3 regions of the Paenibacillus sp. LRG-1 genome follow, and region 3 is predicted to be linked to each of the others. Evidence: riboswitches for the same ligand, from Rfam matches in the RefSeq annotation. Region 3 holds a riboswitch; each other region holds the start of a gene.

Region 1 (3,284 bases), 2.1 Mb from region 3:
TGTTCGCCGTGTCCAGTATGTTTGTAGGATTGTGTTTGTTAGGAGCCGCAGGTTGTTTTGCCTTGGGATGGGTGCGGTGAGGAGTGACACACTGAATAATGATCGAGCAGGAAGTGACATGATCTTGAAACAAGATATAGCAGCAAAAAGGACAGTAGAATACGCACAAAGTCCGAACTCACAGGAGGATAAGGTGCCGTATGATGCTAAAGAAGATCTGCATTGGGACATGGAACTTGTGTTAGTTCGTCACGGCACAACCTTATGGAACAAGGAACGTCGATATCTAGGACACTCCGACTTAGGTTTGCTACCGGGAGCAGAGCAGGAATTAAAGCCTTTGCAAGAAAAATTGCAAGGGCAGTCCTTTGCTCGAATCTATTGCAGCGATTTAATGCGATGTCGCCAGACCTTGCAGATCATTGTGCCGGAATCAGAATTGACGTCTGGAGGTTCCCTATCTACTATGTCTCCTATGATGGAACCACGTCTGCGAGAGCTTCATTTTGGTGAGTGGGATGGAAAAACGTATGACATGCTCAAGGATGTGTCGTTGTATCGCGCTTGGATTGATGAGCCGCAACGGATAACCCCTCCTGGAGGAGAGTCTTGGGCAGATTTTGTGAATCGTCTACGGAAATTTCTTGACTCTCTGTATGAATGGCGTGTTGCTATGGAAGTTCAACCCATGGATTTGACTGCTGCGCCACCCTCTGTTTTGGTCGTTACGCATGGTGGCGTAATTCGTCAGTTAGCTTGCATGCTGATACCGGGCCATGATTTTTGGAGTTTGAATCCGAAGCCGGGAGAAGCATTTAGGATTCAATTGAGGCTGGCAGGACGGCACAATTACATAGCAGAAATGCTTCCTCATTAGGTTAGACACCTGCGGATAAAGAGGCTGTTTGGGTTGTAAGCCGCCTCTTTTTAACCTATAATCATCAAGTAAAAGAACGGCTTGACTACCACTTATCAAATATCCAGCAGACGAGGTCGGCGCAGCGTGATGAAACTATGGTTTCCCTTGCCTGCGCTGTTAAAAGGGAAGTCGGTGTGAGTCCGGCGCGGTCCCGCCACTGTAAATGGAAACATGCCCGTTAGTCCTGCTTTATGTGCTACTAAGCATATGAAAGAATTTCAGGACATGCATTTTACCATAAGTCAGGATACCTGCCCGTCCGCCTGTCACCATAGTCCTTCGAGGAAAGGATGACGTGTTCGCAGTGACTGTCCATGCGGAAAGAAGCTGCCGCCTGCGCACGATCTGCGCTAACGTGGCCCCTGTGTCCTGATATGAGGATGCGGGGTTTTTTTGATAGGAAAAGAAGGCTGGATTTAGAAGATATCTGATGATGTTCAAGTAACGCTCTTAACGATTTTTTATGAAGGGGTGCAAATCATGGCAGGAAAAAAAATAAAGGTTTGGACAACAGGTCTATTGGTTCTGATTTTGGCAGTTGTGCTGAGTGCATGTGGAGCTAATGGGAAAAATGCTGAAAATAAAGAGAACCAGAATTCTTCACAGCAGCCGGGACAGACCGTAACCGCACAAGAGCCTCCGGGCAAAACAGTTTACCCACTCACGGTTAAGGATACAACAGGACAGGAATTTACATTCAAAAAAGCGCCGGATAAAATCGTTTCCGTCTCCCCGGCAGAAACCGAGGCGCTGTTCGCCATCGGGCTGGATAAGGAAATTGTTGGCGTCTCCGACTACTCTGATTACCCGGAAGCAGCTACGAAAAAGCCTAAAGTGGGCGGTATTATGAAACCGAACGAAGAGGCGATCATTGCTGCTAACCCGGAAGTCGTTTTTGCAGGGATATCACTTAGTGAACAGGCTACGACCAAGCTGCGCGACATGGGAATTATGATTTTTAAAACGGAACCGAAGACAGTTGAAGATGTCATGGCTAACATCGAATTGTATGGGAAAATCACCGATCATCAGAAAGAAGCGAGAGCGGTGACTGACAAGATGAGAGCAGATGTAGCTGAAGTGAAAGAAGGAATTAAAAATATCGGTAAAGGTCAGAAGCTGCGGGTATACGTCGAGTTTTCACCAGGCTGGACAGTTGGTAAAGGCGAGTTTATGGACGAGCTGATTACGTTGGCGGGCGGCGAAAATGTAGGCGCCACGCAGAAGGGGTGGTACCAAATTAGTGAGGAAAATATTATTGCTGCGAACCCTGACGTGATTTTGTACAGCAAAAGTGTCAAGGACGACAAAACTGGTCAAACGCTCGGCGAAATCATTAAAGCTCGCAGTGGATGGGATCAAATATCGGCTGTTCGCCACAACCGGGTATTTGCCGTGGATGATAATTTGATTAGTCGTCCGGGTCCACGCGTAACGGAAGGTCTCAAGGAAGTGGCCAAGGGCGTGTATCCTGAAATTTTCAAATGAACCGTAAACTGATCGGCTTTGGAGGAACAGGTCTTGTCCTGCTGTTACTGACGCTACTGCTCTGTCTTGGCATCGGCTCGGCCAAGCTTCCGGTCAGCCAGATCACGGGCATTCTGGTTAACCACCTTCCATGGTTAGGCGATACGTTTACACCGGATTGGAATACATCCTCAGAGCAAATTATTTTGAAGGTCAGATTGCCACGAGTGTTACTGGGAATGTTGGTAGGAGCAGCGCTGGCGCTGGCGGGAGCCGGATTTCAGGGTGTGCTGCGTAATCCTTTGGCTGATCCGTATACACTGGGGGTATCCTCGGGGGCTTCGGTAGGAGCGGCAGTACTGATTTATTGGGGCCTTCAATTTTCATTTGTTGGCATATGGACGCTGCCGCTAGTGGCATTTACGACCGGAATGCTGACGCTGTGGATGGTGCTGACGTTGGCACGGGAAGGTGGAAAAATTCCGACACAAAGTCTCATTTTGTCGGGTGTGGTGATGCAATCCTTTCTGGGGGCGGTTGTTTCCTTTCTGACAGCCATGTCGAAGGAGACGGTCAATGAAATATTGTACTGGACGATGGGAAGTCTTAGCCTGCGCGGTTGGTCATATACAGGAATCCTTTTACCTTATGTGGTCATAGGACTGGTATTTCTATGGAACCGGGCACGTGTGCTGAATATTTTGGCTTTGGGTGAACGTCAGGCGGCTCACATGGGAGTTCATGTAGATGCGACGAAGCTATCTGTTCTGATCATTTCCACGCTGCTGACAGCAGCCGCTGTCTCGGTATGTGGAGTGATTGGCTTTGTGGGACTCGTTGTACCGCATATCATTCGTCTGGTGACAGGGCCTGATTACCGGATGATTGTTCCATTATC
Region 2 (3,284 bases), 240 kb from region 3:
TGATTAATGAAACGGGCAGTTACTAGGAGCAACTGATCATTACTGCTGGACATTGATAAGATTTGTTCGTTCTTTAGTGTAATGACAGACCGCTCTTGTTTAGTGGCGTTGTTGATCTCTGTAACCTTGTAGTCCGGGGGGAGCATAGTGGACTGTTTCTTGGTTGCGATGTCTCTTTGTTTATCTCGGCCATTTTCGGAAAATTGGGAAATGTACGTTGCGTTTTTACTGGAGTTGTAAGATACAGACCAAGTATTCATATCCTGATTTTCATCATGCAAGAACTGCATTGTATGAGTCGATTTATTGTAGAAAATTGTTTTAAGTGTACGCTCTCCTTTTTTGACTGCAGCTAGTATAAGTGGACCTTCTGGAGTAGTTGGCACTATACGATTAATGGCAAATAAATTATCGGATAATTGTTCAGTTTTTTTTGAATTTAAGTCGTACGAAAATAGTTGGTCTCCCTTATCATCCACATCGGCAGAGTAATAAATTTTGTGATCAGGTAAGGACACCAGGGAAAGTGGGTATTGAGAGGTATAAGGAACATCGGCCAGTTTGGTCATTTTTTTACTGCTTAAGTCATACGTCATGACCCGCATAACCATACCTTTATCTGTATTTTTCCCATTCACATATTCTGTATAGGTCATGGATAGATATTGGCCCTGTCCGGCTAGAGCTGTCTTTTCCCCTGATTGGACTTGTTTGGATGGGACTGATTCTGCTGATGGAGTAGAGGATGGAGAGCAGGATGATAACAGAGCTGGAGCGAGCAAGGAAACTATAAAGAAGCGATAGCTGCTTGTTTTCAAAAGGATACATCCTTTCTAAGATGAGAAATTTAGTTATATCCGACTGTGCAGTGGCGCTAAAGTTAACTCTTAAGTTGATTTATTTACTAGAGGAATTTGCTAGAGTAGTGGGCGAGGTCGTGGTATAATTTACCTTATGGATTTTGAATAGTGGTGGATGTTTTCGGACCACGGTGCAGCTTCCCGAAAGGGGGTGAAGCCGATGGTCAACCTTGTGTCGTGCTACGATGTGTTGCGTTGGATGGTTACGTTACTAAGCCTGGTGTTTAGTATTCGTAAACTTTATCGCTGGCTACGTCGAAAATTTCGGAACAAGCGAAAACCCACCGCGTAATTAGGTTGGCCCCTAACGGTGGGTTTCGTTTGCATTAACATTTAGTTATGCAGCGCGCCGTGGTGGTGATCCACAGCCTTTCAAGTCCTAGAGTCTTTGCCGTTGGCGCGGCGAAGACTCTTTTTAGTATACGGACACGATGATTATCTATATACCTAATTTTAGCACGTTCATTTCGTGCACGCAATGAATAGACATCACCTTCATTCTCGCCACATCGTTCAAATTTAAAATATTGTGCAGCATTTATTGACAAGCCTGTGACAACAAAATAAGATCGTAATGGAAAGAAATAAAGGAAGAAAACAGGTGTGAGCCGGACGACTCTATGTACGAGGTTTTGTTGAGACCATGTAGATGGTTGTTGAGCGTGTTCACTTAAAAGGGAAGTTCGGTAGATTCCGACACGGACCCGCCACTGTATACAGGCATCAGCAGGATACTGCTGGAGCTTTCAGAACAGCCACTGGAACTGTGAAGAACCGGGAAGGCCTGAAAGATGCGCCTGGAGTCAGGAGACCTGCCTGTTTTGACATCACTGTCAGACCCACGGGATGCTGGGGAGGTGGTTAGGCGTGCTGCATACGGAATGTCTGAAACCGATCCGATCCCTTCTATGTTTTTGGAGTTGGCTTCGAGGTGAGTTTTGACATTTTATAATGAAAGCATTTCTGACTGCTGATCAAGTGGTCCGGAATGCTTTTTTCGCGTTTTGCGTTAGGTTTATATGATTTTACAAGATAGAGGGGGATTCATTGAATGATTAGCAATCGTAGCAGGCGTTCATGGTTGATATGTACAGGGGTGATGCTGTTGCTGGCAGTTATGGCTCTTTCGGGATGTGCCAGCAATAAGACGTCGGATAGCTCCGGCAAGGGTGAAAACGCGTCAGCACAACAAACAGCGACAGATAAAAAGCTGGTAATGGCGTATACATGGAAACCGTCAGGCGTTGACCCGCACGGAGATAATAGCTGGGATGTGATGCGATCCGGTGCAGGTGAGACACTGGTACGTTTGAATGAAAAGCTGGAGCCTGTGGCTTGGCTGGCAAAGGAGTGGAAGCAGGATAGTCCTACAGTTTGGACGTTCAGCTTGCAGGATAAAGTCACTTTTCATGATGGAAAGAGTATGGATGCAGCAGGTGTAAAAGCGTCTTTGCTGCGCTCTATCGAGAAAAGCCATCTGGCGAAGGATTTACTGAATGTGAAGTCCATTGATGTAAGCGGCCCGCTGGCTTTGAAAATCACGACAAACCAGCCGAACGCGGCGCTGGTGTCCAATCTAGCTGATCCATCGACGATTGTACTGGATGTGGCATCGATGAAAGATGAGCAGAGTTACCCAGCGATGACAGGCGCCTTTAAAATCAAAGCATTCAACAAGGACCAATCCTTGGTCGTAGAGCGTTATGACGGATATTGGGGCGAGAAGGCACGACTGGCTGAAGCGACGATGAAGTTCATTACGGATGGGAATTCGCGCCTGATGGCGCTGCAATCCGGCGAGGTGGACGTGGCGACGGATATTCCAGTTGATAACGCAGAGGTACTGAAAAAGAACGACAAGCTACAAGTGCTGTCGGCTCCCTCCTTGCGCACCCATATGATCGTGTACAATATGGAATCGCCAGTATTCAAGGATGCGGCGAACCGTAAGGTGGTGGACAGCCTGATTCCACGCACATCGATTGTGAGCGCCGTCATGAGGGGCTTCGGTACGGAAGCAAGCAGTCCGTTCCCGAGCATTCTTCCCTTCGGTAAAGTTGAGCGTAAAGCGCTGAACGGAACGGCAGAGCAGCTGTTGACGAAGGATGGCTGGCAGAAAGACGCCCAAGGGACATGGACTAAGCAAGGCAAGCCGTTCGAGGTTACACTGCTGACTTTCCCTCAGCGTCCGGAGCTCTCCGTTATGGCTGAGGTCATCCAAAGCCAATTGTTGAAAGAGGGAATCCAGGTCAAGATTCGCAAGGTGGAAAATATCGACGAGGCGTTGACCAAAAACGATTGGGATTTTGCTATGTACAGTATGCTTACTGCTCATACAGGAGAGCCGCAATATTTTATGGACATGTTTTATTCTTCGAAAAGCGAAGCCAATGTAAGCCAGTATAGTTCCAAACCGCTAGAGAG
Region 3 (3,284 bases):
AATGAACTTATATTTTGGGATACAGAGTAAAATAAAGATAAGGGCCTACGAGGTCTTTATCTTTTTTTGTTGGACATGCATCGACAAAGATTTTTGTTATAGCGAAAATGTTTATCTAATATAATGAATAAGTTTCGATGCATGATACTTAGGACAGGAGCTGAGACGTTAATGAATTCTATTTGCGTATTTGCCGGGTCCAGACCTGGACATTCATCGGTATATGTTGAGGCTGCAGGCAAGCTGGGGGAAGCCATGGCTCGCCATCATATCCGTCTGATCTATGGTGGCTCTAGCAGGGGGCTGATGGGAGAGGTGGCGGATGGAATGCTGGCGGGTGACGGTCAGGTCACTGGCATTATGCCCACCCTGTTATTTGATGCAGAGATCATTCATCGGGGAGTTACCGAATTTATTGAGGTAGCAAGCATGCATGAGCGTAAAGCGGCAATGAGCGAGATGGCCGATGCGTTTATCGCCCTTCCGGGTGGCTTGGGAACCTTCGAGGAGCTATTCGAGGTATTGTGCTGGGCGCAAATCGGGATTCATCGCAAGCCGATTGGGCTGCTGAATGTGAATGGATATTTTGACCCGTTAGTAGAAATGGTGCGTCATAGCGTGCAAGAAGGGTTTACCGGGGCTGAGCATCCAGCGTTATTAAGTATCTCTGCGGACCCGGACGAATTGCTACATATGTTAAAAAATAAAGCAGAGAACTTGAAATAAAGCGTTTTTCATGCTTGCACAACTGATTGAGGCAAGGTTATGATAAGACCCATAATCAAATAGCGGACAGACAAGGTGCCTTTGCGGTTGAGCAAAGGGTAACAGGGAATCGGGTGCAAATCCCGAGCGGTCCCGCCACTGTAAGGAAGAGGATTTTTTAAAATGGTCACTCGTGAAAAACGGGGAAGACGAAAGAATCCGTTGATGCCAAGCCAGGAGACCTACCTTGATCTGTATGCACCGTTAACCTTCGCGGAGAGGATGGGTGTACGAAATCAGGAAATCAGGCACACGTTGCTTTTTCCATGTTGGCTAGAGGTTTGCGTGGATATGAACGTGCAGCAGCGTTTGAAGCGTAAACAGTCAGATGGAAAACAACGGCAGGCTGGAGGAAGACAAATAGTGTCTTCTTACGCTGTTTGTTCGTCTGATGAGAGATGCGTACATAGAAACCCCATCCGGGCAGGATGGGGTTTTTTCGAGTTACACGATGTACATAAATCATTGAAATAGATAGCATAGCTGCCCTGAAAAGGATGAATAGGAGGAGCACGATGAGCCCATTAGGAAAATTGCTGGTGATTGGATTTGGACCAGGAGATATGGAACATATCACAAAACGGGCGCTGGATGCGCTGGCCGAAAGTGAGGTCATTATCGGCTACAATACCTACGTTGATTTGATCCGTCCGTTGTTGAACGGACAGGAGATTGTACGCACAGGAATGACAGAGGAAGTGAGCCGTGCACAGGAGGCGGTTCGCCAAGCAGAGATGGGCAAGAAGGTAGCTGTCATTTCCAGTGGAGATGCGGGAGTCTATGGTATGGCAGGGCTGGTGTATGAGGTGCTGATGCAAAAAGGCTGGCGACGCGAGGACGGAGTTGAGGTAGAAGTCGTACCGGGGATTTCGGCTATTCAGTCCTGTGCTTCACTGTTGGGGGCGCCAGTTATGCATGATGCGTGCACGATCAGTCTGAGTGATCATCTGACCCCATGGGAAACGATTGTGAAGCGCGTAGAAGCAGCGGCTTCGGCCGATTTTGTGATTGCATTATACAACCCGCGCAGTGGTCGGCGTACCCGCCAGATTGTGGAGACGCAGTCCATTTTGCTGCGTTACCGCGATCCGCAAACTCCAGTCGGGTTGGTGAAAAGTGCTTATCGTGAACGTCAGCAAGTTATTGTAACGACGCTGGAAGATATGCTGAACCATGACATTGGGATGCTGACGACTGTAATCATCGGCAATTCCTCGACGACGGTGTATGACGGCTTGATCGTGACTCCGCGCGGATATCAGCGCAAATACACATTAGATGCGACCGAGCAGGCACTCAAGCCGCACCAGCGTCTCCGCACGGAAGCGGAGCCGTGGTCGCTGGGCGCACAAGAAGATACACCGCAGGCAAGCGCAGCCCCGACTACGCCCGCTGGACCCTCCGCGAGCGGCGCTGCGGTTGCGACGCAGGCACGCCCGCAAGCGATGGCTGCCGTGCAGGCAACGACTGCTGTGCAAACCGGCGCAGCCCCGGCATCGCTGGCGGCAGAGGCACTAAGCCGCCTCGCTGTAGGCGGCAAGCTGCCTGGCGTAGCCAACGCTCGCTGGAGCGGGCAAGCGCCTACCGCCGAGAGCACCGCCGGAACGTCAGCGGTGGCCGGAGCGGGGGCCGCGTCCGGGATGGCGACAGGCGGCTTTGGCAAGCCTGCGCTATTTGAGGTGGGTGTTTCCCCGGGTGTGGGAAACAAGAAGTTCACCGCTCGCCAGATGGCGCTGCTCGCCGAGGTAGCGGGTGATGACGGCGAGCTGGAATACTCGCCAGATCATCAGATCGTGCTGCGCGTGCCGTGTGCAGACCCCGAGGAACTGGTCGGACGGCTGCGGGATGAACGATTCATTGTCATGCCGATTGGCGATGTGTTTAAGGTGAAGGCGTGCGACTTCTGCAATATGGAGAAGGATGACGCTGTGCCTGTGGCTGAGCATCTACAGGTTGTACTTGGCGGATTACAGGCACCCAAGGAAACGAGTATTGCTTTGAACGGATGCGGTATGGCCTGCTATGGAGCGGTGCTGGAGGATATCGGAATCGTCTATCGCAAGGGAGGATACGACCTCTTCCTCGGTGGCAAAAAATTCGGTCGCAATGCTCATGCCGCTCAGCCCGTAGCGGAAGGAATTCCGGGTGATCAGATTACTGATATCGTGGAGAACGTCATTGCTGAATATAAGGAAAAAGGGCATCCGAATGAGCGTTTTCATAAATTTTTTAAACGTGTAGGCGTCGTTGCGGGTTTCCGGCATGAAGATGCACCAGCAACGGTAGAAGTGAATGCGGTTTGTGGTGATTAATGGAATGAAGGCCTGATGAACTGGATACAAGCATATATATAAAATAGGGCGTCATGCAGGTTATCCCTATTAAAGAGGAGGAAAAAACAGCAGTGGATGCAATATTGTTGGTTGGACATGGAAGTCGGGACCCGGAGGGGAACCAGGAGCTGCTGGAATTTGCACAGGCAGTGGCAGACCGGGTACCGGATATGTGCGTGGAAACCT

Evidence for each region. A riboswitch is a leader RNA that binds a small molecule or an ion and turns the genes downstream of it on or off. The one in region 3 is predicted to bind cobalamin.
Region 1: another riboswitch for cobalamin. It lies ahead of ACUUJN_RS07110 (ABC transporter substrate-binding protein); the one in region 3 lies ahead of cobJ (precorrin-3B C(17)-methyltransferase).
Region 2: another riboswitch for cobalamin. It lies ahead of ACUUJN_RS25925 (ABC transporter substrate-binding protein); the one in region 3 lies ahead of cobJ (precorrin-3B C(17)-methyltransferase).

Annotation. Positions count from the first base shown of each region.
Region 1 is NZ_CM170126.1:1,614,374-1,617,657, forward strand. It holds gene cbiB (adenosylcobinamide-phosphate synthase CbiB) at 1-80, shown strand, start outside; gene ACUUJN_RS07105 (histidine phosphatase family protein) at 119-877, shown strand; cobalamin riboswitch at 999-1,192, shown strand; gene ACUUJN_RS07110 (ABC transporter substrate-binding protein) at 1,400-2,407, shown strand; gene ACUUJN_RS07115 (FecCD family ABC transporter permease) at 2,404-3,284, shown strand, end outside.
Region 2 is NZ_CM170126.1:5,847,623-5,850,906, reverse strand. It holds gene ACUUJN_RS25930 (hypothetical protein) at 1-818, opposite strand, end outside; cobalamin riboswitch at 1,491-1,694, shown strand; gene ACUUJN_RS25925 (ABC transporter substrate-binding protein) at 1,912-3,284, shown strand, end outside.
Region 3 is NZ_CM170126.1:5,605,048-5,608,331, reverse strand. It holds gene ACUUJN_RS24850 (LOG family protein) at 172-726, shown strand; cobalamin riboswitch at 784-969, shown strand; gene cobJ (precorrin-3B C(17)-methyltransferase) at 1,281-3,077, shown strand; gene ACUUJN_RS24840 (sirohydrochlorin chelatase) at 3,170-3,284, shown strand, end outside.